4 regions of the Pseudomonas hormoni genome follow, and region 2 is predicted to be linked to each of the others. Evidence: predicted binding sites of a transcription regulator. Region 2 holds the regulator's gene; each other region holds the start of a gene.
The links. Region 2 encodes FliA, which starts transcription of late flagellar genes. Its sites were predicted from a motif close to CTAAAGTTTNNNNNNNNNNNGCCGNTAA; they were not measured.

Region 1 (7,506 bases), 3.1 Mb from region 2:
ATGCATCCCGACGACCTGGCCAGTCGAGGGCTTGGCGACGGTCAGCGAGTACGGGTTAGTTCACGGGTCGGCGTGATCGAAGTTGAAGTGGTCGCGAGCCTGGATATGATGAAAGGTGTGGTCAGCCTGCCGCACGGTTGGGGTCATGCGCGGCCCGGCGTGCAGATGACGATTGCCAGCGGCCAGCCGGGTTCCAGCGCCAATGACCTGACCGACGAGTGTCAGCTCGACGAGTTGTCGGGGAATGCGGCGTTGAACGGTGTGCCCGTGACCGTGGCGGCGGCTTGATTGAGTCTGTCGGGGAGACCGAGCATGGCGCTCGGGTTTCCGTTACAATGCGCCACCGTGCCGACCCCTGAGTCGGAAAGTTCAGCCGAGGTGCTCCATGGATATCATCGAAACGATTAAAGAGCAGATTGCTAACAACACCATTCTGCTTTACATGAAAGGTTCGCCGAATGCCCCGCAGTGTGGCTTCTCCGCGAAAGCCGCGCAGGCCGTGATGGCATGTGGCGAAAAGTTTGCGTACGTGGACATCCTGCAGAACCCGGAAATCCGCGCCAACCTGCCAAAATACGCCAACTGGCCAACTTTCCCGCAGCTGTGGGTCGGTGGTGAGCTGGTCGGCGGTAGCGATATCATGACCGAGATGGCTGCAGACGGTTCGCTGCAAAGCACCATCAAAGCGGCTGTTGAAGCGGCTGCTGCCAACAAGTCAGAAGCCTGATTCGGTTCCTGTAGGAGCGAGGCTTGCCCGCGAAGGCTTTGTACCTGACACACCGCTTTCGCGAGCAAGCTTCGCTCCTACAAGAGCAGACATAAAAAAGCCCCGCCTCTTTAAGAGAGCGGGGCTTTTTATTGTCTCGAGTTTAGCGGACGCTAATTACTCTTCGCCCATCTGCGATTGCAGATAGTTCTCAAGACCGACTTTATCGATCAGGCCCAGTTGGGTTTCAAGCCAGTCGATATGTTCTTCTTCGGATTCGAGAATGTCTTCGAGCAGTTCACGGCTACCGAAATCGCCAACCGTTTCGCAATGAGCAATTGCGACTTTCAGGTCAGCGTGGCCGGTACGTTCGATACGCAGGTCGCACTCAAGCATTTCCTGGGTGTGCTCGCCGATCTGCAGCTTGCCCAGATCCTGCACATTCGGCAGGCCTTCCAGGAACAGGATGCGCTTGATCAGCTTGTCCGCGTGTTTCATCTCGTCGATGGACTCGTGGTATTCGTGCTTGCCGAGCTTGTTTAGACCCCAATCTTCATACATGCGCGCATGCAGAAAATACTGATTGATCGCGACCAGCTCATTGGCAAGGATCTTGTTGAGATGCTGGATGACTGTAATGTCGCCTTTCATGATGGGATCCTGCCCTGTAATAGCTGTCTATAAAGCAGAGTTTGAGCCGCGCAACTAAGAGTGTCAAACCTAAGTTATTGAAACTTAAGTGAAAATTAATCGGAATAAGAATGTTTGTGTTCCGCGTCTAGCGCGTAACCAATTGATTTTCAGGCATAAAAAAACCGGACATAAAGTCCGGTTCTTTGGAATAGGGTATTTACGCGGCAGTAAATTCTACAGGGAAAGGAATCGCAGCCTGGGCTGTTTGCAATTTGGTCAGGGTTTCACGCACCACTTCCTTGGCAAGGCAGGCGCATTTGCCGCATTGGCTGGCTACGCCGGTAGCCTGGCGGACTTCCTTGTAGCTGCAGCATCCTTCATAGATTGCTTCGCGGATTTGTCCGTCGGTGACGCCAGTGCAGAGGCAGACATACATAAGCTAAGAACCGTCGCTGGTGGTGACTCAGTTGCGATGGATCTTAATGTTAACGAGAATGATTGTCAAAGTGGTTTCTGAAAGCTTTGCGTTATAAGCGTGGATGGCTGACGAACGGTTTTCTCCAGGGCAATCTGCCAGTAATCGCGACGACGGCAATTTGAGGTGTTGGCGAAAAACCGTTGAGGACAGCTCAAAAACGCAGTGTATGATGGCCGGTCCTTATGAAGCGGGTGGGTGTCACAGGGCTGTCGCCTGAGGGTGACAGGCTGGCGCCAACCCGGAACTTCACGTTTTTACACCAGGAGATATTCAATGAGCGTACTCGTAGGCAAGCAAGCCCCTGACTTCACCGTACCGGCCGTACTCGGCAATGGCGAAATCGTCGACAGCTTCACCCTGTCGTCGGCCATCAAAGGCAAATACGGCCTGGTGTTCTTCTACCCACTGGACTTCACCTTCGTTTGCCCATCCGAGCTGATCGCTCTGGACAACCGTATGTCCGACTTCAAGGCACGCAATGTTGAAGTGATCGCCGTTTCGATCGACTCGCACTTCACTCACAACGCATGGCGCAACACCCCGGTGAACAATGGCGGTATCGGCCAGGTTCGCTACACCATGGCTGCCGACATGAAGCACGAAATTGCCAAGGCCTACGACGTTGAGTCCGAAGGCGGTGTGGCTTTCCGTGGCGCGTTCCTGATCGACGACAAAGGCGTTGTCCGCTCGCAGATCATCAACGACCTGCCGCTGGGCCGTAACATGGAAGAGCTGATCCGTCTGGTCGACGCTCTGCAATTCCACGAAGAGCACGGCGAAGTCTGCCCTGCCAACTGGAAGAAAGGCGACAAAGGCATGACCGCTTCGACCGAAGGCGTCGCGGCTTACCTGACCGAGAACGCTGCTGCCCTGTAAGGCGCGTTCGAGGCATAAAAAAACCGGCCGTTGAGGCCGGTTTTTTTATGGGCGGGATAAACCCGAGGGCTTGAATCAGTCGTTGTAGTCTTCCCAGCCGCCCATTTGCTTCCAGCGGTTGACGATGCCGCAGAACAGCTCAGCCGTCTTCTCGGTGTCGTAGCGAGCCGAGTGGGCCTCGCGACCGTCGAAGTCGATGTCGGCCGCCTGACAGGCTTTCGCCAGCACGGTTTGACCGTAGGCCAGACCGGCGAGGGTTGCCGTGTCGAAACTGGAGAATGGATGGAACGGGTTGCGCTTCATGTCCAGACGCGCAACCGCCGCGTTCAGGAAGCCCAGATCGAAACTGCTGTTGTGCCCGACCAGGATCGCTCGCTTGCAGCCGTTGGCTTTCAACGCCTTGCGGATGCCACGGAAGATATCGGTCAGCGCCGCTTCTTCACTCACGGCCATGCGCAGCGGGTGATCGAGTTTGATCCCGGTGAACTCCAGGGCAGCCGCTTCGATGTTGGCGCCTTCAAAAGGCTCGACGCGGAAGAAGTAGGTGTGATCCGGGTATACAAAACCCTTCTCATCCATGGCAATGGTGGTAGCGGCTATTTCCAGCAAGGCGTCAGTGGCAGAGTTGAAACCACCGGTTTCAACGTCGACAACGACTGGCAGGTATCCACGGAATCGAGCTGCCATCGGGTGGCGTGGACCACCTCCGCCGCCTTGACCGTCCTGTTCGTCGTCGAAATGGTCTTCACTCACGCGTGTTCCTCCAGCAGGCGCCAGCGCAGTTTTTCACCGGCGCGCAGCGGGATAACGGTCAGCTCGCCAAATGGCAGGCTGGTTGGGGCGGTCCACTCGTCGCGGACCAGGGTGATGCGATCGGTGTTCACCGGCAGGCCATAGAAGCGCGGGCCGTTAAGGCTGGCGAAGGCTTCGAGCTTGTCCAGCGCATTGCGTTGTTCGAACGCTTCGGCGTACATCTCGATCGCCGCATAAGCGGTGTAGCAACCGGCACAACCGCAAGCGGCTTCCTTGGCGTGCTGGGCGTGCGGCGCCGAGTCGGTGCCGAGGAAGAACTTGTCGCTGCCGCTGGTGGCGGCGTCGAGCAGGGCTTCCTGATGGGTATTGCGCTTGAGAATCGGCAAGCAGTAGAAATGCGGCCGAATTCCGCCGACCAGCATGTGGTTGCGGTTGTACAAGAGGTGATGCGCGGTGATGGTCGCGCCAACGTTGGCCGAAGCCTCGTTGACGAACTGCACGGCGTCCGCGGTGGTGATGTGTTCGAACACCACTTTGAGCGTCGGGAAGCGCTCGACCACACGACGCATGTGCTCATCGATGAAAAGTTTTTCGCGGTCGAACACGTCGACATCGCCACGGGTGACTTCACCGTGAACCAACAAAGGCATCCCGACTTCGGCCATGGCCTCGAGCGCAGGAAAAATCTTGTCGATGCTGGTGACGCCAGAGTCCGAGTTGGTGGTCGCGCCGGCCGGGTACAACTTGGCGGCGTGCACGAAGCCGCTGGCCTTGGCCTCACGAATTTCTTCGGGCTGGGTACGGTCGGTCAGGTAAAGCACCATCAATGGTTCGAAACGACTGCCGGCCGGGCGTGCAGCGATAATCCGCTGGCGATAGCCGTCGGCTTCAGCGGCGTTGCGCACCGGAGGTACCAGGTTGGGCATGATGATGGCGCGACCAAAGGTGCGCGCGACATCCGCAACGGTATTGGTCAACACGGCACCATCGCGAAGATGAATGTGCCAGTCGTCGGGACGCAGCAGGGTCAGGCGGTCGGACATGAGGGGATTCCAGGCGGGTCAAACTCAGGGGAATGCTACCGGAAAAGACTCTCTCAGGCACTCGCTATCAAGTTTTGCAGGAAGCTTCCGATATCCAACAGGTACGCCGTAAACATGTGTGTGTCGGTCTTTTTGTTGTAGAAGCCAGTGGAGCCTCCCGTGCGCCAGCGTTATTTAGCCTTGCTCAGTGTGTTTGCCAGCCTTCCCGCGATGGCGCTCACTTTCCAGACCCGTCTGGAGAGCATCGAGTGGACGGTCGAAGGGGACAAGTTCGAGTGCCGCCTGACTCAACCGATTACCGATTTCGGTTCGGGTGAGTTCGTGCGTCGCGCCGGCGAGCAGGCGACGTTTCGTCTGAAAGCCTACAACTCGATGGTCGGCGGCGGCTCGGCGACCTTATTGGCGGCCGCTGCACCCTGGCAGCCGGGGCGTGGCGACATCAATCTCGGTTCCGTACAGATCGGCAGCGGCAATGTGCTGTTCAACAGTTCGCAGGTTCAGGCCGGACGCTTGATCAGTGGCCTGATGGATGGGCGCAGTCCGGTCGTCCGACATTATTCGGGTGATGGCCGGGTCTCGGAAGTGCGGCTGTTGCCGGTCAAGTTCAGCAAGGCGTTCAACGATTATCAGGGCTGCGTGGCGAAGCTGCTGCCGAAGAACTTCGAGCAGGTTAAACAGACGCAAATCGGCTTTCCCGGCGACGGCCTCGATCTCGACACGCAGGCCAAGGCTCAGTTGCAGGTGATGCTGGAGTTCATGAAGGCCGATCCGACGGTCAATCACATCGAACTCGACGGCCACTCCGACAACAGCGGCAACCGCCTGACCAATCGTGACTTGTCGCGGCGTCGAGCGCTGGCGGTTATGGAGTTCTTCAAGGCCAACGGTGTTCAGGAATCGCAGATTACCGTGCGCTTCCACGGCGAGCGCTATCCGTTGGCGCCCAACACCAATGCGACCAATCGGGCGAAAAACCGTCGGGTCAATGTGCACCTCGCGCGGGTCGCGCCCACCGAGCAACCGGCGCCCCAATCAACAGCATCGGCGAGCGCCGCGAAGACCTCCTGAACCGGCTGTCATCGTCGCCCGCTCGACATAATCTGTCGCTTCGTCGTCATAAGCTGTCGCGCCTCTGTAAATTATCCTGCATGACCGGTAGACTTGACGGCTTTCCGTAGAACCCCGTGGAGTGATGGCATGGCGGACGTAAACAAGGTCGTTCTGGCGTATTCCGGCGGCCTGGACACTTCGGTGATCCTCAAGTGGCTGCAGGATACTTATAACTGTGAAGTCGTGACCTTCACCGCTGACCTGGGTCAGGGCGAAGAGGTCGAACCTGCACGTGCCAAGGCTCAGGCCATGGGCGTGAAAGAGATCTACATCGACGATCTGCGCGAAGAGTTCGTGCGCGATTTCGTTTTCCCGATGTTCCGCGCCAACACCGTTTACGAAGGCGAGTACCTGCTGGGTACTTCCATCGCTCGTCCGTTGATCGCCAAGCGCTTGATCGAAATCGCCAACGAAACCGGCGCTGACGCCATTTCCCACGGCGCCACCGGCAAAGGCAACGACCAGGTTCGTTTTGAACTCGGCGCCTACGCCTTGAAGCCAGGTGTGAAAGTGATTGCACCGTGGCGCGAATGGGACCTGCTGTCCCGTGAAAAGCTGATGGATTACGCTGAAAAGCACAACATCCCGATCGAGCGTCACGGCAAGAAAAAATCCCCGTACTCGATGGATGCCAACCTGCTGCACATCTCCTATGAAGGCGGCGTGCTGGAAGACACCTGGACCGAGCACGAAGAAGACATGTGGAAATGGACCGTCTCCCCGGAGAAGGCTCCAGATAAAGCGCAGTACCTGGAACTGACCTACCGCAACGGCGACATCGTTGCATTGGACGGCGTCGAAATGACTCCAGCGACGGTGCTGGCGACCCTGAACCGTATCGGTGGCGAACACGGCATCGGCCGCCTCGACATCGTCGAGAACCGTTACGTGGGCATGAAGTCCCGGGGCTGCTACGAAACCCCAGGCGGCACCATCATGCTGCGCGCTCACCGTGCGATCGAATCGATCACCCTGGACCGTGAAGTGGCTCACCTCAAAGACGAGTTGATGCCTAAATACGCCAGTCTGATCTACACCGGTTACTGGTGGAGCCCTGAGCGTCTGATGCTGCAACAGATGATCGATGCTTCCCAGGCACACGTGAACGGCGTTGTGCGCCTGAAGCTGTACAAGGGCAACGTCATCGTCACGGGTCGCAAGTCCGACGAATCGTTGTTCGACGCCAACATTGCGACATTTGAAGAAGATGGCGGCGCCTACAACCAGGCGGATGCGGCTGGCTTCATCAAGCTGAACGCCCTGCGCATGCGTATTGCGGCGAACAAGGGTCGGAAGCTTTTCTGAAGTTTCTGACGCTCTGATGGAATTTGTGGCCTTGTTTTGACAAGGCCACAAATTTGGAAATAGGGATTTTTCTTTCTGACATTGCGATTCATCTTTCTTGTTTCGTAAGCGCCATTCCTGCCTGCTGCTCTCCTGTCGATCGTAAAACGCTACTGACCGCTGTGGGCCAGTCTGGCGAGTTGATCAATGACCGTCACGTCGTGTGAGCTCACATTGTAAGCAATGCAAAACGGTGCGCCGTTGCGTTTCTTTACGTGTCTGAAAAATTTGATCGCGCTTTCTTTCAGTAAATTCTCTGATTCGGCACTGGTGAGAAACACGACAACTTGCGTCGAATCTCCCTTGGGTAACCGAATCCTTTCCAGAAACTCGCGGAATTCGTTTTTTCTGTTCATCCATCGCGCATCAATGATGTGCAGGTCTTCAAGACGCTCGGGCAACTCGATGTGGTGCTGGATCGAGAAGTTTTCCCGTCCGCCGTTTTCGCCAGGCGTGCCTTGAGCAACATCCGGACGCTCGGCATTGTCCATGACTTTTATGAAGTGCTTTCCCTTCTCAAAATCGGACGGCGCATAGAGCGATCGATAATTGAAGTTGAGGGT
Region 2 (7,506 bases):
TTGACCGCGATGCCACGCAACACGTCGGCATCCATGCCCTTGCCGTCATCGGAGATGGACAGCAGGATGTGGTCGCCTTCCTGTTCAGCGGACAGGATCACTTTGCCGCTACGCGGTTTGCCCATCGCTTCACGATCAGCCGGCTCTTCAATACCGTGGTCGACCGAGTTGCGCACCAAGTGGACCAGCGGGTCGGCCAGTGCCTCGACAAGGTTTTTGTCGAGGTCGGTTTCTTCGCCGACCAGCTCCAGGTTGATCTCTTTCTTGAGCTGGCGAGCCAGATCTCGAACCAGACGCGGGAAGCGCCCGAAGACTTTCTTGATCGGTTGCATCCGGGTCTTCATGACCGCGGTTTGCAAGTCAGCCGTGACCACGTCGAGGTTCGACACGGCCTTGGACATGGCCTCATCGGCGCTGTTGGCCCCCAGGCGAACCAGGCGGTTACGCACCAGTACCAGCTCGCCAACCATGTTCATGATTTCGTCGAGACGCGCGGTATCGACCCGCACGGTGGTCTCGGCTTCGCTGGCCGGTTTTTCCGCCGGTGGTGCAGCCGGTGCACGGGCTGGCGCCGGTGCAGCGGCGGCAGCAGGCTTCGGCGCTTCGGCTTTTGGCTCGGGCGCTTTGGCCACTGGTGCCGGGGCTTTGGCGACAGGTGCCGCTACCGAAGAAGCGGCGGAACCGGTGCCGACTTCAGTGAACTTGCCTTTACCGTGCAATTCGTCGAGCAGCGATTCGAACTCGTGATCCGAGATCAGATCGCTGCCGGCCGCTTTAGCGGCAGGTGCAGCGGCGACCGGGGCCGAAGCAATGGCCGATTCCAGCGCGTCCACCGCAAAGTTGCCCTTGCCGTGCAGCTGATCGAGCAGTGCTTCGAATTCGTCGTCGGTAATGTCGGAACTGTCGCCTGCCGCTTTCGGGGCAGCCGGTGCGGCGGGTGCAGCAGGTGCTGCCACCGCGTCGACGGCGAACTGACCTTTGCCGTGCAATTGATCGAGCAACGACTCGAATTCTGCATCGGTGATTTCGTCGCTGGCCGCGGCATCGCCGGCAGGCAGCGGAGCAACCACAGGCGCCTCGGCCTGAGCCTTGACGGCGTTCAGCGAGTCCAGCAGTTGTTCGAATTCGTTATCGGTGATGTCGCCTGATTCGGCTTCGGCAGCCGGTGCTTCCACCACTTCAGCCACAGGTGCGGCTTCATCGGCGGTTTGCGGCTCGGCCAGACGGGCCAGGGCCGCAAGCAATTCAGGCGTGGCAGCCGTGATCGGGCTGCGTTCGCGGACTTCGCTGAACATGCTGTTCACCGCGTCCAGCGCTTCGAGAACCACGTCCATCAATTCCGAGTCGACGCGACGTTCACCCTTGCGCAGGATGTCGAACACGTTCTCGGCGATGTGACAGCACTCCACCAGCTCGTTGAGCTGGAGGAAGCCGGCGCCCCCTTTTACAGTGTGAAAACCGCGAAAAATTGCATTGAGCAAGTCCGCATCATCCGGTCGGCTTTCAAGCTCGACCAGCTGTTCGGACAGTTGCTCTAGAATCTCGCCGGCCTCAACCAGGAAATCCTGAAGGATCTCTTCATCGGCGCCGAAGCTCATTAAGGGTGTGCTCCTACAGGTCTAAAAACCTAAAATACCTAAAATTCTAAAACCCTAGGCTGGATAGCAAATCGTCCACATCGTCCTGACCGGACACAACGTCTTCTCTTTTATCGGCATGAATCTGCGGACCTTCACCCTGAGAGAGATGTTTTTGCGGATCTTTTTCAGCAAGCATCGCTTCACGGTCATGTTCGATGCCCGCAAAGCGGTCCACCTGACTGGCCATAAGCACGAGCTTGAGCAGGTTGCTTTCAACTTCGGTGACCAATTGGGTCACACGCTTGATCACTTGACCTGTGAGGTCCTGATAATCCTGAGCGAGCAGAATGTCGTTGAGGTTGCTCGACACCGCGCGGTTGTCCGCGCTGCTGCGTGTCAGGAAACCGTCGACACGCCGTGCCAGCTCGCGAAACTCTTCAGCCCCGACTTCGCGACGCATGAACCGTCCCCAGTCCGTGCTCAGCGCCTGGGCTTCATCGCTCAGGCTATTGACCAACGGCGTAGAGTTTTCGACCAGGTCCATGGTGCGGTTGGCTGCGGCCTCTGTCAGCTTGACAACGTAGCCCAGACGCTCGGTGGCATCTGTGATCTGGGACACTTCCTCGGCTTGCGGCATGTGCGGGTCAATCTGGAAATTGACGATCGCGCTATGCAGCTCGCGAGTGAGCTTGCCCACTTCCTGATACAGGCCGCGGTCACGGGTCTGATTGAGCTCATGGATCAATTGCACAGCGTCGCCGAACTTGCCTTTTTCAAGGCTTTCGACCAGTTCGACCGCGTGTTTTTTCAGGGTCGACTCAAAATCGCCCTGTGAAGATTCGTTGTGGTCCATAGCTCCCCCGTGGCGCAGTTTCTCAACCGATGCGTTCGAAAATCTTCTCGATTTTTTCTTTCAACGCCTGGGCCGTGAAGGGTTTGACCACATAGCCGTTAACACCGGCCTGGGCCGCTTCGATGATCTGCTCGCGCTTGGCTTCAGCGGTTACCATCAGCACCGGCAGGTGCTTGAGCTTTTCATCGGCGCGCACGTGACGCAGCAGATCGATACCGGTCATGCCAGGCATGTTCCAGTCCGTTACCAGAAAGTCGATGCTTCCGCTGTTGAGAACCGGAATGGCAGTAACGCCATCGTCAGCCTCGACCGTGTTGGTGAACCCAAGGTCACGCAACAGGTTTTTTATGATCCGCCGCATCGTTGAGAAGTCATCAACGATGAGGATTTTCATGTTCTTGTCCAATTCGACCTCCAAGCAGTCTTAAACGCGCCCAGCACCTGGACGCGCCATTTCAATCAATCCGGCAAAGCACTCAATGACTGTCTGGAGCACAACAGATCGAGACCGGCGCAGTTCAACACCACACCAGCCACGTTCGCAGTGTCCCCACACTGCCTTCAGCGCGCTCGCCACTCCCCCAAACGCCCCCGCAAACGGGCCGCGCACTGGCTGTGTAACTGGCTGACTCGAGATTCGCTGACCCCCAGGACCTCACCGATTTCCTTGAGATTCAACTCTTCGTCGTAGTACAGCGCCAACACCAGTCGCTCACGCTCCGGCAAATTGGCAATCGCGTCCGCCAGCGCCGCCTGGAAGCGTTCATCTTCCAGATCGCGTGACGGCTCGAGATGAGCGCTCGCGCCATCCTCGTGCAGCCCTTCGTGTTCGCCGTCCTGCAACAGATCGTCGAAACTGAATAACCGGCTGCCCAGGGTGTCGTTCAAAATCCCGTAGTAATCATCGAGACTCAATTGGAGTTCGGCCGCAACTTCGTGATCTTTAGCGTCACGGCCGGTTTTAGCTTCAATCGAGCGAATTGCGTCGCTGACCATGCGGGTATTGCGGTGGACCGAACGTGGCGCCCAGTCCCCCTTGCGGACTTCATCGAGCATCGCGCCGCGGATTCGAATGCCCGCGTACGTCTCGAAACTCGCGCCTTTGCTGGCGTCGTATTTGGTCGATACTTCAAGCAGGCCGATCATGCCGGCCTGGATCAGGTCTTCGACCTGGACACTGGCTGGCAGTCGCGCCAGCAAGTGGTAGGCAATGCGTTTGACCAGTGGCGCGTAACGCTCGATCAGCTCGTACTGCGCGTCACGTGCCGATTTCTTGTATAGGTTGTAACCGCTGGCTGTCATAGCACGGGTCCTGCCGTTTGTTGCACGAGGCGCTCGACGAAAAACTCCAGGTGCCCACGCGGGTTGGCAGGCAGCGGCCAGGTATCGACCTTTTGTGCGATGGCCTTGAAGGCCAGGGAGCACTTGGAACGCGGGAAAGCTTCATAGACCGCGCGCTGCTTCTGAACGGCCTTGCGCACGCTTTCGTCGTACGGCACCGCACCGACGTATTGTAAGGCGACGTCGAGGAAGCGATCCGTGACCTTGGTCAACTTGGCAAACAGGTTGCGACCTTCCTGCGGGCTCTGGGCCATGTTGGCCAGGACGCGGAAACGGTTCATGCCGTAGTCGCGGTTCAGCAGTTTGATCAGTGCGTAGGCGTCGGTGATCGAGGTCGGTTCGTCGCAAACCACCAGCAAGACTTCCTGCGCGGCGCGAACGAAACTGACTACCGAGTCACCGATGCCCGCAGCGGTGTCGATCACCAGGACGTCGAGGTTGTCGCCGATATCGCTGAACGCCTGGATCAGGCCGGCGTGTTGTGCCGGGCTCAGATGCACCATGCTCTGAGTGCCGGACGCGGCCGGGACGATGCGGATGCCGCCTGGCCCCTGCAACAACACGTCGCGCAGCTCACAGCGGCCTTCGATGACGTCGGCCAGGGTGCGTTTGGGTGTCAGTCCCAGCAGGACGTCGACGTTCGCCAGACCCAGATCGGCGTCCAGCAGCATGACGCGCCGGCCTAGCTCAGCTAGAGCCAGGGACAAGTTCACTGACACGTTAGTCTTCCCGACGCCACCTTTGCCGCCGGTCACCGCGATCACCTGTACGGGATGCATGCTGCCCATGTTATTTCTTTACCTTGTCTTGCATAGACGGAGGCCACATTACTGGCTGCGCGTTCACAAACGGAACAATGCATGGCAGACCATCGATGTAGGTACAAAAACTGTTCATTAATACCTCAGCCAACCTGCTTGGTCGGGCTGTGGTAAATATCAGCGAACATGTCAGCCATGGCTTCTTCGCTGGGTTCTTCCTGCATTTGCACGCTGACGGCACGGCTGACCAACTGATGACGACGCGGCAGATGCAAATCATCCGGAATCCGCGGCCCATCGGTCAGGTAAGCCACCGGCAACTCATGACTGATTGCCAGGCTCAGCACCTCGCCCAGGCTTGCCGTTTCATCCAGTTTAGTCAGGATGCAGCCAGCGAGCCCGCAGCGCTTGTAACTGTGATAAGCGGCGGTTAGAACCTGTTTCTGGCTGGTGGTTGCCAGAACCAGATAATTTTTTGATTTGATGCCTCGACCGGCCAGGCTTTCGAGCTGCATACGCAGTGCCGGATCGCTGGCCTGAAGACCCGCGGTATCGATCAGCACCACACGCTTGCGCAGCAATGGGTCCAGCGCCTGCACCAGGGACTGGCCCGGGTCGACGTGGGTGACCGACACGTTGAGGATCCGGCCCAGGGTCTTGAGTTGTTCCTGAGCGCCGATGCGGTAGCTGTCCATGCTCACCAGCGCGATGTTCTGCGCGCCGTACTTGAGCACGTAACGGGCCGCGAGCTTGGCCAGCGTGGTGGTCTTGCCCATGCCGGCAGGGCCGACCATGGCAATCACGCCGCCCTCTTCCAGTGGCTCGACTTCCGGTGTGGCGATCATCCGCGCCAGGTGCGCCAGCAACATGCGCCAGGCCTGACGGGGCTCTTCAATGTCGGTAATCATTTCCAGCAGATCGCGGGACAACGGGCCGGACAGGCCGATGCGTTGCAGGCGACGCCAAAGGTTGGCCTGGGCCGGACGACTGCCTTGCAGCTGGTTCCAGGCCAGGGAGCCGAGTTGTACTTCCATCAGTTCGCGCAGGCTGTTGAGTTCGAAACGCATCGAATCGAAAGCCCGCGGGTCGACACCGCCGGAGGCTGGCGCAGGGGCCGGCGCAGCACGACGGGGTTCAGTGTAAGTCGGTTCGATCAGCGGTTCGGCGGCGGTGAGTGGCAGACCGGCGAACAACTGGCGATTGGTGGACTTGTCGCTCTCGCCCTCGCTACGCAGGCTCAGTTCGGCCTGGGCGGTCACGATCCGCGACTGGGTCTTGCGCAGCTCGTCCTCGAGTTCCATGTTCGGAACACGCGGGGCCAGCGCCGACAGTTTGTAATCGAGGGCAGCCGTCAGCTCGACACCACCGGCGATCCGGCGGTTGCCAATGATGGCGGCATCAGCGCCCAGCTCATCACGAACCAGTTTCATGGCCTGACGCATATCGGCGGCGAAAAAACGCTTAACTTGCATAAACCACTACCTCAGCCGTTGGGCCCTACTGTCGCAACGATGGTCACTTGCTTGTTGTCAGGGATTTCCTGGTAAGCCAACACATGCAAACCCGGGACTGCCAGTCGGCCAAATCGCGACAGCATCGCGCGAACCGGACCGGCCACCAGCAGAATCACCGGTTGACCTTGCATTTCCTGACGCTGCGCCGCTTCGATCAACGAGCGTTGCAGTTTTTCAGCCATGCTTGGCTCCAGCAGAACGCCCTCTTCCGAGCCTTGTCCTGCCTTCTGAAGACTATTGAGCAATATTTGTTCCAACCTTGGCTCAAGAGTGATAACTGGCAGCTCCGACTCAGTCCCCACAATGCTTTGGACGATTGCACGGGATACGCCGACGCGTACGGCGGCCACCAGCGCGGCAGTATCTTGACTCTTGGCCGCATTGTTCGCGATCGCCTCGGCGATGCTGCGAATGTCCCGTACGGGCACCTGCTCGGCCAGCAACGCCTGGAGCACCTTGAGCAGCTGCGACAACGACACCACGCCCGGCACCAGCTCCTCGGCCAGTTTAGGCGAGCTTTTGGCCAGCAACTGCATGAGTTGCTGTACTTCTTCGTGGCCGATCAGCTCACTGGAGTGCTTGTACAAAATCTGGTTCAAGTGGGTTGCCACCACTGTACTGGCATCGACCACGGTATAACCGAGGGATTGCGCCTGCGCACGCTGGCTGATTTCGATCCAGACCGCTTCCAGCCCGAAAGCCGGATCTTTGGCGGTGATGCCGTTGAGCGAACCGTAGACCTGACCCGGGTTGATCGCCAGTTCCCGATCCGGATAAATCTCCGCTTCGGCCAGGATTACCCCCATCAGGGTCAGGCGATAGGCACTTGGCGCGAGGTCGAGGTTGTCACGGATATGCACAGTCGGCATCAGGAAACCCAGGTCCTGGGACAGCTTCTTGCGCACGCCTTTGATACGCGCCAGCAACTGACCACCCTGGTTGCGATCCACCAGCGGAATCAGGCGATATCCGACTTCCAGGCCAATCATGTCGATCGGCGTCACATCGTCCCAGCCAAGCTCCTTGGTTTCCTGAGCGCGAGCCGGCGATGGCAGCAGCTCCTGCTGACGCTTGACCTCTTGCAAGGCCTGAACCTTGACGATGTTCTGCTTCTTCCAGAACAGGTACGCGCCGCCGGCCGCAAGGGCCGCCATGCTCAGAAAGGAGAAGTGTGGCATGCCGGGCACCAGGCCCATGACCGCCATCAAACCCGCCGCCACGGCCAGCGCCTTGGGCGAGGCGAACATCTGGCGATTGATCTGTTTGCCCATGTCTTCCGAACCGGAAGCACGGGTCACCATGATCGCGGCGGCTGTCGATAACAACAGTGATGGCAATTGCGCCACCAAACCGTCACCGATGGTCAACAGCGCGTAAACCTTGCCAGCATCGCCGAAGGTCATGCCGTGCTGGAAAATACCGACCGCCATGCCGCCGATCAGGTTGATGAACAGAAT
Region 3 (7,506 bases), 3.2 Mb from region 2:
CCCGTTGAACGCCGACCGCCCTTCCACCGTCCTCGATGATGGCCTGCGCCAGTTCCGCTTGCGTATCGCTGCCCAGAAATTTCTCTCCACAGGTGAAAGGCTGCGCCAGTACCGGCCAAGCCCCTGCGCAAAAGCACAACACCAGTAGCTTTCCTGCTGTTTTCTTCATGGTTATCCCTCTCCATCGCTTAAAGATTCAGTCGAATGACTGAAGTCAAACTAGAGGTCGGCGGGGATATTAACAATCAGAAAAGTCGACACCTGCCCTAGGCTAAAAGCGCTCGACACTGAAGGCTTTTTCCGTGGAGGATGCGCCTCTATAGTGGGCTCCAGGAATCAACAAGCGTCGAGAGCACTCATGGAAAACACCGCCATCCGCATCGCCCTGATCGGCGACTACGACCCGCAAGTCACCGCCCACCAGGCGATTCCCATCGCCCTCAGAATGGTGGCCGAACACTCAGGCTTGAACATTCAGTTCCAGTGGTTGGCCACCGATTGCATCGACAACGACACACCGCTGGAAGACTTCGACGGCTTCTGGTGTGTACCAGCCAGTCCCTACCGCGATGAGGGCGGTGCGTTGCGAGCGATCCACTTTGCCCGCGAACAACAGCGACCTTTCCTCGGCACGTGTGGCGGTTTTCAGCACGCCGTACTCGAATACGCTCGTAACGTGCTCGGCTGGGGAGATGCCGTTCACGGCGAGACCTCACCCGATGCAACGCGAGCGCTGCTCACGCCACTGACCTGTTCGTTGGTGGAAGCCGTCGACAGCATTCATCTGGTTGAAGGTTCGTTGATCGCCAAGGCGTACGAAAGCGCCGAGATTCGCGAAGGCTATCGCTGCCGTTTCGGTGTGAATCCCGACTTTGAACGGGATTTGCTGAGCCAGGAATTATCCGCTGTCGGGCACGATTCGACGGGGGAGTTGCGGGCAGTGGAGTTGCGTGGGCATCCGTTCTTCGTTGCCACGTTGTTTCAACCTGAACGTGCCGCGCTCAAAGGTGTGTTGCCGCCGCTGGTGAGTGCGTTGATCGAAGCGTGTGTGAGGAAGAAATCATGATGGCCCAGACGCCGGAACCGCCTTACTACGCGGTGATTTTTACTTCGCTGCGCACCGAGGGGGATCAGGGTTACGCCGAAGCCGCCGAGCGCATGGTTGAACTGGCGCGCGAGCAGCCGGGTTTTCTGGGCGTGGAATCGGCGCGGGGCGAAGATGGGCTTGGGATTACGGTGTCCTATTGGGCCAGTGAGGCGGCGATTCTGGCGTGGAAACATCATCCCGAGCACAGCGCGATTCGTGAGCGTGGGCGCTCGACCTGGTACTCGGCGTGTCATACGCGGGTGTGCAGGGTTGAGCGGGCTTATGAGTTTAAACAGTAAAGGATGCGGTGTTCTTTAGGCCGTCATCGCGGGCAAGCCCGCTCCCACAAGGTTCTGCGTTGTACACAAAACCTGTGGGAGCGGCGGTGCGACGATTCGACTTGCCCGCGATGAGGCCAGCACAAACACTGCAAAATTCAGCTCTGAACAAGACTGCGCACCGCCGAAATCTCCGGCACTTCCCGCCGATTCATATACACCCGCAACGGCTCGGTAATGTTGATCCGGTCATCAATGTTCTGATCCAGCAACAACTGAATTAGCTCGCGCTTAAGCGTCATGGCCTGCTCCGGCCCCGGCGCCCAGACGAATTCACTGGCAGGAATAATGCCGTCATCCGCCACGTCCATGCCGAAGGAATCTTCGCTGAAACGCACGATGTACTGACCGGTCTTGCGATTGAGGCCGACGAAGCCTTTGAGCTGTTCGGCGGCCTGGCAGATGAGCTGGGAAGTGATGCGCATGATAAACCTCACACAAGTGATCGATGGTTTACACGCCGGGCAAAATGAAGGGCGCTCCCTCTGCCGGGGAAACTGCCGGGGCCAAGAGTACTGCAAAGAACTGCACAAAAGCGCTGAAAAATCTGCTTTAAACACGTTTATGTCGGTCTCGCGATAGCGCAAGCGGCGCTCAGTTGTTAAAAGGGACGTCTTTGAAAACACTCTGCGAAAGGATCTCGACCATGCCTGTTACTTTCACCAAGAGCGCTCTGCTGCTGAGCGTGCTGCTCGGCCTCGGTCAGGCGCAGGCCGCCAGCGAGCCAGGCCCAACCTCACTGGCGAGCCGTTCGGGCATCCCGCATCCGGCGGTGATCGCTCACCGCGGTGCGTCTTTCGATGCACCGGAATCCACCGCCGCCGCTTACAAACTGGCGCGCGATCTGGGCGCCGACTACCTCGAACTGGACCTGCAACGCAGCAAGGACGGCGTGCTGTTTGCCCTGCACGACAACAACCTGCAACGCACCACCGACGTCGCCAGCAAATTCCCTGAGCGCAAGGACAGCCCGGCCAACGCGTTCACGATCGCCGAACTGAAAACCCTCGATGCCGGCAGCTGGTTCAACAGCGCTTACCCGGATCGCGCACGTCCCTCCTATGCGGGTCTGAAAATCCTGACCCTCGACGAGATCATCGACATTGCCCAAGGCAATCCGCTGCACAAGCCCGGCTTGTACATCGAAACCAAAGAACCCAAGCAATTCCCCGGCATCGAAAGCGACCTCAAGGATAAATTGCAGGATCGCGGCTGGCTGAGCCCGGCGGGTTCCAAACTGGCGAAAAGCAATCTGGCGGTCGGCCAGGGCAAAGGCAAAGTGGTGTTGCAAACGTTCGAGAAGAGCAGCCTCGAACTGCTGGAAAAAGAAATGCCGCAGGTGCCGAAGATTTTGTTGCTGTGGGTCGGCGAAGGCAGCATCGAGCCCAAGTCCAAGGTGACGTTCGCCGAGTCTGGCGACAAGGACAAAGCCACGTACTACGCCAAGCAGGAGCCGAAGGACAAAGCCGAGTTCCAGCAATGGGTCGAGTACGCCAAGGCCCAGGGCGCGATCGGCACCGGTCCTTCCGCCGCGCTGACCAAGGGCGGCGATCAGAGCTATTCGGACCTGGTGAAGCCGTGGATGAACCAGTACACCCACGATCAGGGTTTGTTGGTGCACGTCTACACCGTCGATGATGCGGTGGATTACCAGAAGGTTATGGACGCCGGGGTCGATGGTATTTTCACCAACCGTGCCAGCGAACTGTTGAAGTTCTATAAACGCCCGGCGGCGGGTACGGTTGCGCAGTTGCTGACGAACAATGGGTATTGATCGAGGACCGCGAAGCTTTTACAAACGACGCGTTAATGGGAATTAAGCCTGAATTAAGTTGCCACAGTTAATCTGGACTCACTTAATCAGCACACCCAAGGAAAGAACCTCATGAAGACTTTGACTGCCCTGTTCACCGCTGCCGCCCTGACCCTCACCGCTGGCCTGGCCCAGGCGGATGATGTTCCCGTCGATCAGATCCCGCAGTTGGTCAAGGATAAAAAGATCAAGCCGCTGGAAGAGCTGAACCAGATCGTTCTGAAGTTGCACCCGGGTGCCACGATCACCGACAGCGACCTGGATAACCACTTCAACGGCTACGAGTACGAAGTCGAACTGAAAGATGCCAAAGGCATTGAATGGGACGTGGACTTGAACGCCGCCACCGGCGAAGTCCTGAAGAACAAACAAGACGACTGATACTCACACAAAAAAAGCCGCACGATTTTCGGATCGTGCGGCTTTTTTGCGTTCCCGTGTTCCCGTGAAACCTTACGCGCTCAAACGCGCCGTCACTTCATTCAGTTGTCCTGACAACCCGTGCAGGTTGTGGCTGGCCGCTTCGGTGCGTTGCACGTTGTCCAGGTTGGTGCTGGCGATGCTGGTGATCTCGGTGAGGTTGCGCGAGATGTCTTCGGCGACCGAGGTCTGCTCTTCGGCAGCGGTAGCGATCTGGCGGTTCATGTCGCGAATGGCTTCCACGGCGTGGGTAATGCGCTCCAGCATCGCACCGGCCTGCGTCACTTGCTCGACACTTTCCTCACTGCGCGACTGACCGCTCTCTATCGCCTGAGCCGCGTCCACCGCACCGGTTTGCACAGTCTGGATGATCTGGTTGATCTCGATGATCGACGCCGCCGTGCGCTGGGCCAGGCTGCGCACTTCATCGGCCACCACCGCGAAACCGCGCCCGGCTTCACCGGCACGGGCGGCTTCGATGGCCGCGTTGAGCGCCAGCAAGTTGGTCTGTTCGGCGATGCCGCGAATCACTTCCAGCACCTTGCCGATGCGGCCGCTGTCGGTTTCCAGCTGTCGAATGACCGTCGCGGTGTTGGCAATTTCACCGCGCATGCGGGTGATGGTGTGGATGGTGCCCTGCATGACTTTTTCGCCTTGCTGGGCGGACTGGTCGGCGTCATCCGCCGCACGCGCCGCATCGGCGGCGTGGCGCGCGACTTCCTGCGCGGTGGCGGACATTTCGTTCATCGCCGTGGCGACCTGATCGGTGCGGTTGAACTGCTCGTTGGTGCCGCTGGCCATGAGACCGGCGATCGCTTTCAGCTCACCGCTGGCGCCGTCCAGATCCTTGGCACTGACCTGCAAGCGGCTGAAGGTGTCGGCGAGGAAATCGCGCAGCGTGTTGGCCGCGATCGCCAATTTGCCCAGCTCATCCTGACGGGTGCTGGCCACGCGTTCGGCAATTTTGCCCTGACTGAGTTGCGCCACGTAGTCGATCAGCTTGCGAATCGGTTCGACCAGGTTGCGGTTGACCAGCCACAGGCTCAACAGACCGATCAACAGACCCGAAGCGAGCATCACGATGATGCCCAGCAACACGGTGCGATCGGCGCTGGCGCTGATCAGCCTGGACTGCTCGGTGCCCTGCTTGCGCAATTCGCTGACCAGTTCGCTCATCTGATCGCTGGTCGCCCGGTCCACGCCCTTCACCGCGGTGTCACCCACCGTTGGATCGGCACCGGCCGCCACGTAGGCATCGCGGCCCTTCTGATACGCCGCGCCTAACACGCGGTGTTCGTCACGCAGGCGTTCGATGCGGGTCTTGAGTTGCGGCTCGATGCCCTTTTGCCCGGCCAGTTCGCCGAGAATGCCCTGCACGTCGCGCTGGCGGTCTTCGAATTGCTTCCAGTATTTGTCCAGGTCCGCCGGTTGCTTGCCGCGCAGCAGGACGTTTTTCCATTCCTGGACCTGCACCTTGAATTGCAGGTTGGCTTCATCGATCAATTGCGAGGTGTGCAGCGGGCCGTCGATCAGATTCGCGTAGCTCTGAACGCCGCTGGACAGAAAGTGAAAGCAAGCCAAAGCGATCAACAGCATCGCAAACAGGCTGCCGCTCAGCAGGGCGAGAATTTGCGCTCTCAAGGACTTTTGCAAAAACATCGGAAGGTACTCGTGACAGGAATGAGGCACGCCCTGGGTGAGGCGTGAAATTAGTCCGAACATCCCTGTCTGCGGCGTTGGCCGGTGGCCGAAGGCGCGCAACTTAACCTAAGCGTGATCGGCGTGCCAGAGCGCTTCTTGAAGAGAATCCGACCATCGGTAACGCAATCGTTTGCGTTATTTAACCGTCACAAAAATGTCATCGCACCTTGCGATGATGCGGCTCAAGTGAACCTGTGAAACCCGCGACAGGCGCCTCCTCACAGCGAGACCTCATGAACCACAGCATCGACCAAAGCCATCGCGACCCGGACCTGTTCGGTCTGCTGTACGGTTTCAGTTTTCGTCCCGGCGAACGCGGCCGGGAGATCGATTCGGCCATGGCGTTGCGGTGTCTGCAACAACCGGGCGACAGCGACGAATTTCTCTGGCTGCACCTGAACCTCGCTCACGCCGCGTGCGAGCGCTGGATGAAAAGTCACCTGGAATTACCCGACGAGTTTTTCGAAGCGTTGCATGAAGGTTCGCGTTCGACGCGCATCGAGCATGTCGATTCAGCCTTGCTGGCGGTGGTCAACGACGTGGTGTTCAACCTCAGCAGCATGGTCTCCTCGGATGTGTCGACGCTGTGGGTATGCGCCCGCAGCCGGCTGATCATCAGCGCGCGCCTGCAACCGCTGCACTCGGTGGACAAGTTACGTTCGTCGGTGAAGGCCGGTGAATGCTTTCGCTCGCCGCTGGAGTTGCTGGTGCATTTGCTGCGCGACCAAGGCGAGGTGCTGACGCAGATCGTGCGCAAGACCAGCCTCAGTGTCGATCAGATCGAGGATGAGTTGCTGTCCTCGCGGCTGTCGACCAACCGCGCGGAACTGGGCGCCAATCGCCGGGTGCTGGTGCGTCTGCAACGGCTGCTGGCGCTGGAGCCGGGCTCGTTGCTGCGCCTGCTCAATCGTCCGCCGCAATGGTTGCAGAAGGAAGACGTGAAGGAGCTGCGCAAATCCACCGAGGAGTTTGCGCTGATCATCAACGACCTCACGGCGCTGGGTGAGCGGATCAAACTGTTGCAGGAAGAGATTGCCGCCAACCTGAATGAACAAAGCAACCGCACGCTGTTTACCCTGACGGTGGTGACGGTGCTGGCGTTGCCGATCAACATCATTGCCGGTTTCTTTGGCATGAACGTGGGTGGCGTGCCGCTATCCCAGGATCCGGAAGGATTCTGGATTCTGGTGGCATTGGTGGCGACGTTTACCGTGATTGCGGGGCGGTGGGCGTTTCGTAAGCGCCAGGATTATTGAGCACAATCTTCAAGCCCCCCCGTCACTGTGGCGAGGGAGCTTGCTCCCGCTGGGTCGCGAAGCGGCCCCCGGCATTCCTCCAACCAAACCATGCCAACAGGTTTTGCGGCTGCTTCGCAGCCGAGCGGGAGCAAGCTCCCTCGCCACAAGGTATTGCGCGCCCCAGGAACAGATCAACGGAATAAGCAAAAACCCCAAACACTGACCCAACGCAGCCTCTCTGTAACATTTGGCAACGATCATGACTGACACTCCATCCCTCCTCAGGATTGTCCGTTATGGCTACTCCTTCCTACACCGCCGCCCAGGCGTCTGCCAGCAGCGCGAAGCCGCAGTTCGATAAAAAACCCGGCCTGCTGACCATTGTGATTTTCTTCGCGGTGCTGGCCATCGGCCTGTTGTTCACCGCGTACAGCCTGATGCACGACATGAACGAACTCGGCACGGTGGTCACCACCTGGACGCCGTTTCTGCTGCTGGGCGTGGCGCTGCTGATCGCGTTGGGCTTTGAGTTCGTCAACGGTTTCCACGACACCGCCAACGCAGTGGCCACGGTGATTTACACCAACTCCTTGCCGCCGAACTTTGCGGTGGTCTGGTCCGGGTTCTTCAACTTCCTTGGCGTGCTGCTGTCGAGCGGCGCGGTGGCGTTCGGCATCATCGCGCTGCTGCCGGTGGAGCTGATTCTGCAGGTCGGGTCGTCCGCCGGTTTCGCGATGATTTTCGCCCTGCTGATCGCGGCGATTCTGTGGAACCTCGGCACCTGGTGGCTGGGTCTGCCGGCGTCTTCGTCGCACACCCTGATCGGTTCGATCATCGGTGTCGGCGTCGCCAACGCCTTGATGCACGGGCGCGACGGCACCAGCGGCGTGGACTGGGCGCAAGCAACCA
Region 4 (7,506 bases), 2.7 Mb from region 2:
CTCTGCTGGCGATACCCTCCTTTTATGGAGTGTTACTTGCGCTCCAGTGCAGCATAACCACCTGCGGGGCTATGAACCTGATTGACCAGGCAGGCACTCCTTCAGCAGCGCAACCAAAAAAAGCGCATTATGCCACTTATCTCCAAGCATGACTTTAAAGCAATCGGCGATATGCAAGCGTTTCAGACCAACCGACGAACACTCCTGCGCTCGTCGAACCCGCCCAGCGATTATCCCCCTCGCTTAAAATGGCGCCATTGCGCAAGGCAGTAGCGAACGATCAAGACGCGCCCCCACCACAAAAAAAAGCCGCGCCTCTCCATCGAGAAGCGCGGCCTTTTTTACGTCGGGCGGATTTACACCCGAAAGCGCTGCACCATGCCCTGCAGTGCATTGGCCAGCTTCGACAGCTCATGACTGGAGGCACTGGTCTGATCGGCACCGGAGGCTGATCGCACCGAAAGATCACGGATATTCACCAAATTGCGATCCACTTCCCGAGCCACTTGAGCCTGTTCTTCCGCAGCACTGGCGATCACCAGGTTACGCTCGTGAATCTCGTGAACCGAAGCAGTGATGGTCTGCAGCGCTTCCCCGGCTCGTTCAGCCAACACCAATGTGCTGGCGGCACGGGAAGCACTGGCATTCATGGAGTCCAGCGCCAGACTCGAACCGTTGCGCATGCCCTGGACCATCTGTTCGATTTCCTGGGTCGATTGCTGGGTACGATGGGCCAACGCACGCACCTCATCAGCCACTACAGCGAAACCGCGACCGCTTTCCCCTGCACGGGCCGCTTCAATCGCTGCGTTGAGCGCCAACAGGTTGGTTTGCTCAGCGATGGCCCGAATCACATCCAGCACCTTCCCAATGTCCTGAGACTGATTAGCCAGTGACTGCACCAATTCACCGGTGTGCTGCACATCCTTGGCCAAGGCACTGATAGCGCTGGCGGTTTCGCTGACCCGCTCCTGCCCCAGATGCGCGGACTCGCTGGATTGGCGGGTAGCATCGGAAGTCGACACTGCGTTGCGCGCCACTTCTTCCACGGCACTGGTCATTTCGTTGACCGCCGTGGCAGCCTGCTCAATTTCGTTATTCTGTTGTTGCAGCCCCTGAGTGCTGTCGAGGGTGACGGCGTTCAACTCATCCGCCGCCGTGGCCAGCTGAGTGGCTGAACCGCTGATGGCTTGCAAGGTTTCTCGCAGATTCTGCTGCATAGTCGCCAGCGCCTTGAGCAAACGAGTCACTTCGTCGTTGCCATGGGTTGCGATCGGCTGGGTCAGATCGCCCTGCGCCACACTTTCCGCGACAATCAGCGCTTCACTCAAAGGACGGACGATGCTGCGGGTCAGCAACATGGCCAGGCCTACCGTAGCCAACGCCGCCAGCGCAATAAACAAACTGACAATCGTTCGCGACGTTTCGTAGTGCGCTGCGGATTTCTCGCTTTCAGCGGCGACCTGCTTGGCGAACAGATCCGCCAGATCATTGAGCTGCTTGCCTGAACCATCGACCACCGTCTTCATGTCGATCAGCAGCAGCTTGGTCAGTTCGTCACGACGTCCTTGTTCCGCCAGGGTGAACGACTGGGCAATGCCGGTGCGATAGGCGGCAAAGGTGGTTTTGAACTGGTCATATAAGGCCTGGCCCTCGGCAGTATCGACCAACCGATCATAAGCCGCGATCTTCTCACTCAGCTCCTTGTCGCGAGTGTCCATCTGACCGCGGTAGGTCGGAATATTCTTTGGGTCCTGATCCAGAGCCATGCGCAAGGAAATGGTGCGGATGCGCAACATCAGTTCGCGAATCTCGTCACCCCCGCGGATGCTCGGCAACCACTGCTTCTCCACGGCCACCTCGCTCTCGCGAATACTCGACATTTGCCCCAGCGCAAACATCCCGAGCAACGCCACCAACACGGCGATCAAGGCAAAACCCAGCGCGGCACGGGGGGCAATATTCAGCTGACGAAGAAACATAACGAGCGCCTTTCTTGTTGTTGGCTTGAATGGGAGGCCGCGTCTGCGCCCCGACAGCTCGTTATCGGCAAGTTGTACGATGACTTGAAAGGATTCGGCTTTTTCGAAGACAAAAAAAATCCCCGTATCTTTCGATACGAGGATTTTTAATATGGTCGGGGTAAGGGGATTCGAACTCCTGACATCCTGCTCCCAAAGCAGGCGCGCTACCGGACTGCGCTATACCCCGGAAAAAAAAGGCGACCTTTACAAGTCGCCTTCTTCGATCAGGGCTTTTGGCCGCTGATCTTAAGATCTGATCCCAGCGCTAACTGGTTTCAAAAATGGTGGGTCGTGTGGGATTCGAACCTACGACCAATTGGTTAAAAGCCAACTGCTCTACCAACTGAGCTAACGACCCAAAAATGGTCGGGGTAAGGGGATTCGAACTCCTGACATCCTGCTCCCAAAGCAGGCGCGCTACCGGACTGCGCTATACCCCGGTTTGAAATTGGCTCCGTGACCAGGACTCGAACCTGGGACCCAATGATTAACAGTCATTTGCTCTACCGACTGAGCTATCACGGAACTACATATTTCAATTTACAACTGTGAAGCTTGCTTCACCTCTTCGACCCGTTCGCATCGCTGCGTTCGTGTGTCTGAGGCGCGCTATTCTACAATCTTAAGCACCTCTGTCAACCCCTTAAATTGCTTTCAAGTTAATGATTTGCAACTTATTTCAGATTCCTGCTTGGGGAGCGGAAACCCTTCGGGGTGACTTACTGCGGGGCGCACTTTACAAGCCTTTTCCTTTCAGTTCAACAACCTGACGAAAAAAAGGCCTCGCAATGCGAGGCCTCTTCAATTTTGCTGTGATCGTGGATCAGGCGAAGACGATTTCGTCGTTTTCCACTACACCCTTGGCGGTATCGCCGGGCATGAAACGCCCCGACAGAATCAGCTGCGCCAGCGGGTTTTCGATCCAGCGCTGGATCGCTCGTTTGAGCGGCCGTGCGCCGTACACCGGGTCGTAACCGACAGCGATCAGCTTATCCATGGCCTCAGGACTGAGTTCCAGCTTAAGTTCCCGTTCGGTCAGGCGACTGCGCAGACGACCCAACTGGATCTCGGTAATACCCGCGATCTGATCCCGAGCCAATGGCTCGAAGATCACCACTTCGTCGACCCGGTTGATGAACTCCGGCCGGAAGTGCGTGGAAATTGCATCCATCACCGCCGCGCGCTGAGCCTCACGATCACCGACCAGTTCCTGGATCTGTACCGAGCCCAGGTTGGACGTCATGACGATCACGGTATTCTTGAAGTCCACCGTACGGCCATGGCTGTCAGTCAGGCGGCCATCTTCCAGCACTTGCAGCAGGATGTTGAACACATCCGGGTGGGCCTTCTCGACCTCATCCAGCAGGATCACCGAATAAGGCTTGCGACGCACCGCCTCGGTCAGGTAACCGCCCTCTTCATAACCTACATAGCCTGGTGGTGCACCGATCAGTCGAGCCACGGAATGTTTCTCCATGAACTCGGACATGTCGATCCGCACCATGGCCTCTTCGGTATCAAAGAGGAACTCGGCCAACGCCTTGCACAGCTCGGTTTTACCGACACCGGTCGGGCCGAGGAACATGAACGAACCGCTCGGACGATTCGGGTCGGACAACCCGGCGCGTGAACGCCGCACCGCATTGGAAACCGCGATCACCGCTTCGTCCTGACCGATCACACGTTGGTGCAACAGGCTTTCCATCTTCATCAGCTTGTCGCGCTCGCCTTCGAGCATTTTCGACACCGGAATGCCGGTCCACTTCGACACGACTTCAGCGATCTCTTCTTCGGTCACCTTGCTGCGCAGCAACTGGTTTTCGCTTTTGCCGTGCTGGTCGACCATTTGCAGGCTGCGCTCCAGGTCCGGGATCACCCCGTATTGCAGCTCGGCCATGCGGTTCAAGTCGCCTTTACGGCGCGCAGCTTCCAGTTCCTGACGGGACTGTTCGATCTTCTGCTGGATCTGCGCAGAACCTTGAACCTCGGCTTTTTCCGAGTTCCAGATTTCTTCGAGGTCCGAATATTCACGCTCGAGGCGAACGATTTCTTCCTGGAGTTTTTCCAGACGCTTGATCGCCGCTTCGTCGCTTTCTTTCTTCAGCGCCTGGGACTCCACCTTCAACTGAATCAGACGACGCTCCAGACGGTCCAGCACTTCCGGCTTGGAATCGATCTCCATGCGGATGCGGCTGGCGGCTTCGTCGATCAGGTCGATGGCCTTGTCCGGCAACTGACGATCCGTAATGTAGCGATGGCTCAGTTTGGCAGCGGCAATGATCGCGCCGTCGGTGATCGCCACTTTATGGTGAACTTCATAACGCTCTTTCAGGCCACGCAGAATGGCGATGGTGTCTTCTTCGCTCGGTTCGTCCACCAGCACTTTCTGGAAGCGCCGCTCGAGGGCCGCATCCTTCTCTATATATTGGCGGTACTCGTTGAGCGTGGTCGCGCCAACGCAATGCAATTCACCACGGGCCAATGCAGGCTTGAGCATGTTGCCCGCGTCCATCGAGCCTTCGCCCTTACCGGCGCCGACCATGGTGTGCAGTTCGTCGATGAACAGAATGATCTGCCCTTCCTGCTTCGACAGTTCGTTGAGCAGGGATTTCAGGCGCTCCTCGAACTCGCCGCGGTACTTGGCACCGGCAATCAGCGCGCCCATGTCCAGGGATAACAGACGTTTGCCTTTAAGGCCGTCCGGCACTTCGCCGTTGATGATGCGCTGGGCCAGGCCTTCGGCGATGGCGGTTTTACCCACGCCAGGCTCACCGATCAGTACCGGGTTGTTTTTGGTGCGACGTTGCAGCACCTGAATGGTCCGGCGAATTTCGTCGTCACGGCCGATCACCGGATCGAGCTTGCCGTCTTCGGCGCGCTTGGTCAGGTCGACGGTGTATTTATCCAGCGCCTGGCGCGACTCTTCGTGGTTGGCGTCATTGACCGCCTCACCACCGCGCAGGTTGTTGATCGCGTTCTCCAGGGCTTTCTTGCTCACCCCTTGGCCGAGCAACAATTTACCGAGCTTACTGTTCTCGTCCATGGCGGCGAGTAACACCAACTCACTGGAAATAAACTGATCGCCCTTTTGCTGGGCCAGACGATCGGCCTGGTTGAGCAGCCGCGCAAGATCCTGCGACATGTTGACGTCGCCGGTCGGATTCTGGATTTTTGGCAGCTGGTCGAGCTCTTTGGTCAGCTCTTTACGCAGGCTGTTGACGTCGAAACCGACCTGCATCAGCAGGGGTTTGATCGAACCACCCTGCTGCTCAAGCATGGCTTGCATCAAATGCGCCGGTTCAATACCGGGATGGTCAAGACCGACGGCCAGCGATTGGGCGTCGGATAGAGCTAACTGCAATTTGCTGGTTAAACGATCTATACGCATGGGTCACCTTCCTTTTGAGCAGGCCGGACCTATAAAACATCCTGAATGAAGAAACCTGCCAGATACCGTTATAGATGCGGTCGATTCTGGGAGTTTCAAGCGTCGTACAGTTGATGTAGATCAGAGAAGTCTAGCGTGTGCCCTGCCTCACGAAGACGTTCCTCTTTTGACGAGTGGCTGTTGTCGTCAGGCAAGGCGCCGCGACGAGTCATAGCTCGCTATGGCGAGGAGCGGCAACGCAGCATGACGACAACAGACGCCGTCAAAAAGGAACAGTCTTCGTGAGACAGGGCACTATAGCCAGATCAGGGAGGCGAACCGACCGGTGCGCGGGCTGCGGCGGTAAGAAAAAAAGCGTGGATCGGTCACGGTGCAGAAACCGCCACCATAGACAGCGGTGACACCGCGAGCAGCCAGACGCAAACGCGCCAGCTCATAGATGTCGGCCATGAACTTGCCGGCATTTGCACTTGGCACAAAGGCTGTGGCGGCTTCAGGCAATTGCTCGACGAAGGTTTCGCGCACTTCCGGGCCGACTTCAAAGGCCTGCGGGCCAATGGCCGGACCGAGCCAGACCAGAACGTCTTCCGGTGGTACGGCCAGCGCGTCCAGAGTTGCTTCCAGCACACCCGCCGCCAGCCCGCGCCAACCGGCATGGGCGGCTGCGACGCGAGTACCGGCACGGTCGCAAAACAGCGCGGGCAGGCAATCGGCGGTCATCGCCGCGCAGGCAATGCCGGGCGTCGCCGTCCAGCTGGCGTCGGCGGCGACCACAAGGCTTGGGTCCGCGTGAGCCACGGCGATGCCGTGAACCTGCTTTAACCAGGCCGGCTGAATAGAGAAATGATCGGTAAGGCGACGGCGGTTTTCGGCAACAGCTTCGGGGCTGTCGTCGACGTGATCGCCGAGGTTGAGGCTGTCGAACGGCGCCAGACTGACGCCGCCCGCACGGGTGGTCACACAGGCTTTCACCCCGGCAGGCGCAGGCCAGTCGGGAATCAGCCAGTCACTCATCCGATGAACGCCTCGCGGTCTTGCTTGAGCAGGGTCAGTAACCAGACGAAATCGTCAGGCAGTGGCGATTCCCAGCTCATGCGTTTACCGGTGGTCGGGTGATCCAGCTCCAGAAACCGCGCATGCAAGGCCTGACGCGGGAACGTCTTCAAGGAATCGACCATGGTCTGGCTGGCGGCTGGCGGAATTCGGAAACGGCCGCCGTAGGCAGGATCTCCGACCAACGGGTAGTTGATGTGGGCCATGTGTACGCGAATCTGGTGCGTACGACCGGTTTCCAGCTTCACCCGCACGTGAGTGTGGGAGCGGAAACGCTCGAGCACGCGGTAATGGCTGACGGCTTGCTTGCCACCTTCCATCACGGCCATGCGCTGGCGTTGCTGACCGTGACGACCGATCGGCGCGTTGATCTTGCCACCCGCCGTCACCACACCGATCACGATGCATTCGTAGATGCGGCTGACGCTGCGGCTCTGCAACTGTGTAACCAGCTGCGTCTGCGCCTGAATGGTCTTGGCCACCACCATCAGACCGGTGGTGTCCTTGTCCAGGCGATGCACGATACCGGCGCGGGGCACATTGATGATGTCCGGCACGTGGTGCAGCAAGGCGTTAAGCAAGGTGCCATCAGCGTGGCCGGCGGCAGGATGCACCACCAGGCCCGCAGGCTTGTTGATCACGAGGATGTCGTCATCTTCATAGACGATGTCCAGCTCGATGTCCTGAGCGATCCATTCGCCCTGAGCTTCCTGCTCGGCAGTGAGCTCAAGAATGGCGCCACCGTGAACGATGTCTCGCGGGCGGATTACCGCCCCATCCACAGTCAGGCGGCCGTCTTTGATCCAGGCGGAAAGGCGCGAGCGCGAGTGCTCAGCGAATAATTGTGCGGCGACTTGATCGAGGCGTTGGCCGCCCAATTCGGACGGCACCTCTGCGCGAAGTTCAATTTTATCGGACATGCTCGGACTAGGCGTCGGCACAGCCTTTGGTTTCGGCTGCGCGCTTGTGGTTAAATACGGCGTCTTTTGCCCCGAGGCTATTCAACGGGGCGCTCATCATAACAGGACGGCCCCGCCCAAG

Region 1: the regulator FliA is predicted to act here: its motif matches at 4,556-4,583, upstream of KJF94_RS20755 (flagellar protein MotY).
Region 3: the regulator FliA is predicted to act here: its motif matches at 5,433-5,460, upstream of KJF94_RS19670 (methyl-accepting chemotaxis protein).
Region 4: the regulator FliA is predicted to act here: its motif matches at 2,044-2,071, upstream of KJF94_RS22345 (methyl-accepting chemotaxis protein).

The regions. Positions count from the first base shown of each region.
Region 1 is NZ_CP075566.1:4,450,714-4,458,219, reverse strand. Features, by position in the region: gene KJF94_RS20790 (molybdopterin oxidoreductase family protein) at 1-288, shown strand, start outside; gene grxD (Grx4 family monothiol glutaredoxin) at 386-727, shown strand; gene bfr (bacterioferritin) at 884-1,357, opposite strand; gene KJF94_RS20775 (bacterioferritin-associated ferredoxin) at 1,557-1,775, opposite strand; gene KJF94_RS20770 (peroxiredoxin) at 2,091-2,693, shown strand; gene rnt (ribonuclease T) at 2,769-3,446, opposite strand; gene pyrC (dihydroorotase) at 3,443-4,489, opposite strand; gene KJF94_RS20755 (flagellar protein MotY) at 4,649-5,557, shown strand; gene KJF94_RS20750 (argininosuccinate synthase) at 5,687-6,904, shown strand; gene KJF94_RS20745 (hypothetical protein) at 7,054-7,506, opposite strand, start outside.
Region 2 is NZ_CP075566.1:1,025,271-1,032,776, reverse strand. Features, by position in the region: gene KJF94_RS04760 (chemotaxis protein CheA) at 1-1,598, opposite strand, end outside; gene KJF94_RS04755 (protein phosphatase CheZ) at 1,645-2,433, opposite strand; gene KJF94_RS04750 (chemotaxis response regulator CheY) at 2,456-2,827, opposite strand; gene fliA (RNA polymerase sigma factor FliA) at 2,995-3,735, opposite strand; gene fleN (flagellar synthesis regulator FleN) at 3,732-4,562, opposite strand; gene flhF (flagellar biosynthesis GTPase FlhF) at 4,679-6,007, opposite strand; gene flhA (flagellar biosynthesis protein FlhA) at 6,019-7,506, opposite strand, start outside.
Region 3 is NZ_CP075566.1:4,216,251-4,223,756, forward strand. Features, by position in the region: gene KJF94_RS19640 (hypothetical protein) at 1-169, opposite strand, end outside; gene KJF94_RS19645 (CTP synthase C-terminal region-related (seleno)protein) at 359-1,066, shown strand; gene KJF94_RS19650 (antibiotic biosynthesis monooxygenase family protein) at 1,063-1,386, shown strand; gene KJF94_RS19655 (DUF2025 family protein) at 1,524-1,850, opposite strand; gene KJF94_RS19660 (glycerophosphodiester phosphodiesterase) at 2,072-3,199, shown strand; gene KJF94_RS19665 (PepSY domain-containing protein) at 3,311-3,619, shown strand; gene KJF94_RS19670 (methyl-accepting chemotaxis protein) at 3,692-5,317, opposite strand; gene KJF94_RS19675 (transporter) at 5,593-6,615, shown strand; gene KJF94_RS19680 (inorganic phosphate transporter) at 6,894-7,506, shown strand, end outside.
Region 4 is NZ_CP075566.1:4,801,421-4,808,926, forward strand. Features, by position in the region: gene KJF94_RS22345 (methyl-accepting chemotaxis protein) at 357-1,982, opposite strand; tRNA gene KJF94_RS22350 (tRNA-Pro) at 2,135-2,211, opposite strand; tRNA gene KJF94_RS22355 (tRNA-Lys) at 2,307-2,382, opposite strand; tRNA gene KJF94_RS22360 (tRNA-Pro) at 2,388-2,464, opposite strand; tRNA gene KJF94_RS22365 (tRNA-Asn) at 2,474-2,549, opposite strand; gene clpB (ATP-dependent chaperone ClpB) at 2,848-5,412, opposite strand; gene pgeF (peptidoglycan editing factor PgeF) at 5,707-6,426, opposite strand; gene rluD (23S rRNA pseudouridine(1911/1915/1917) synthase RluD) at 6,423-7,385, opposite strand.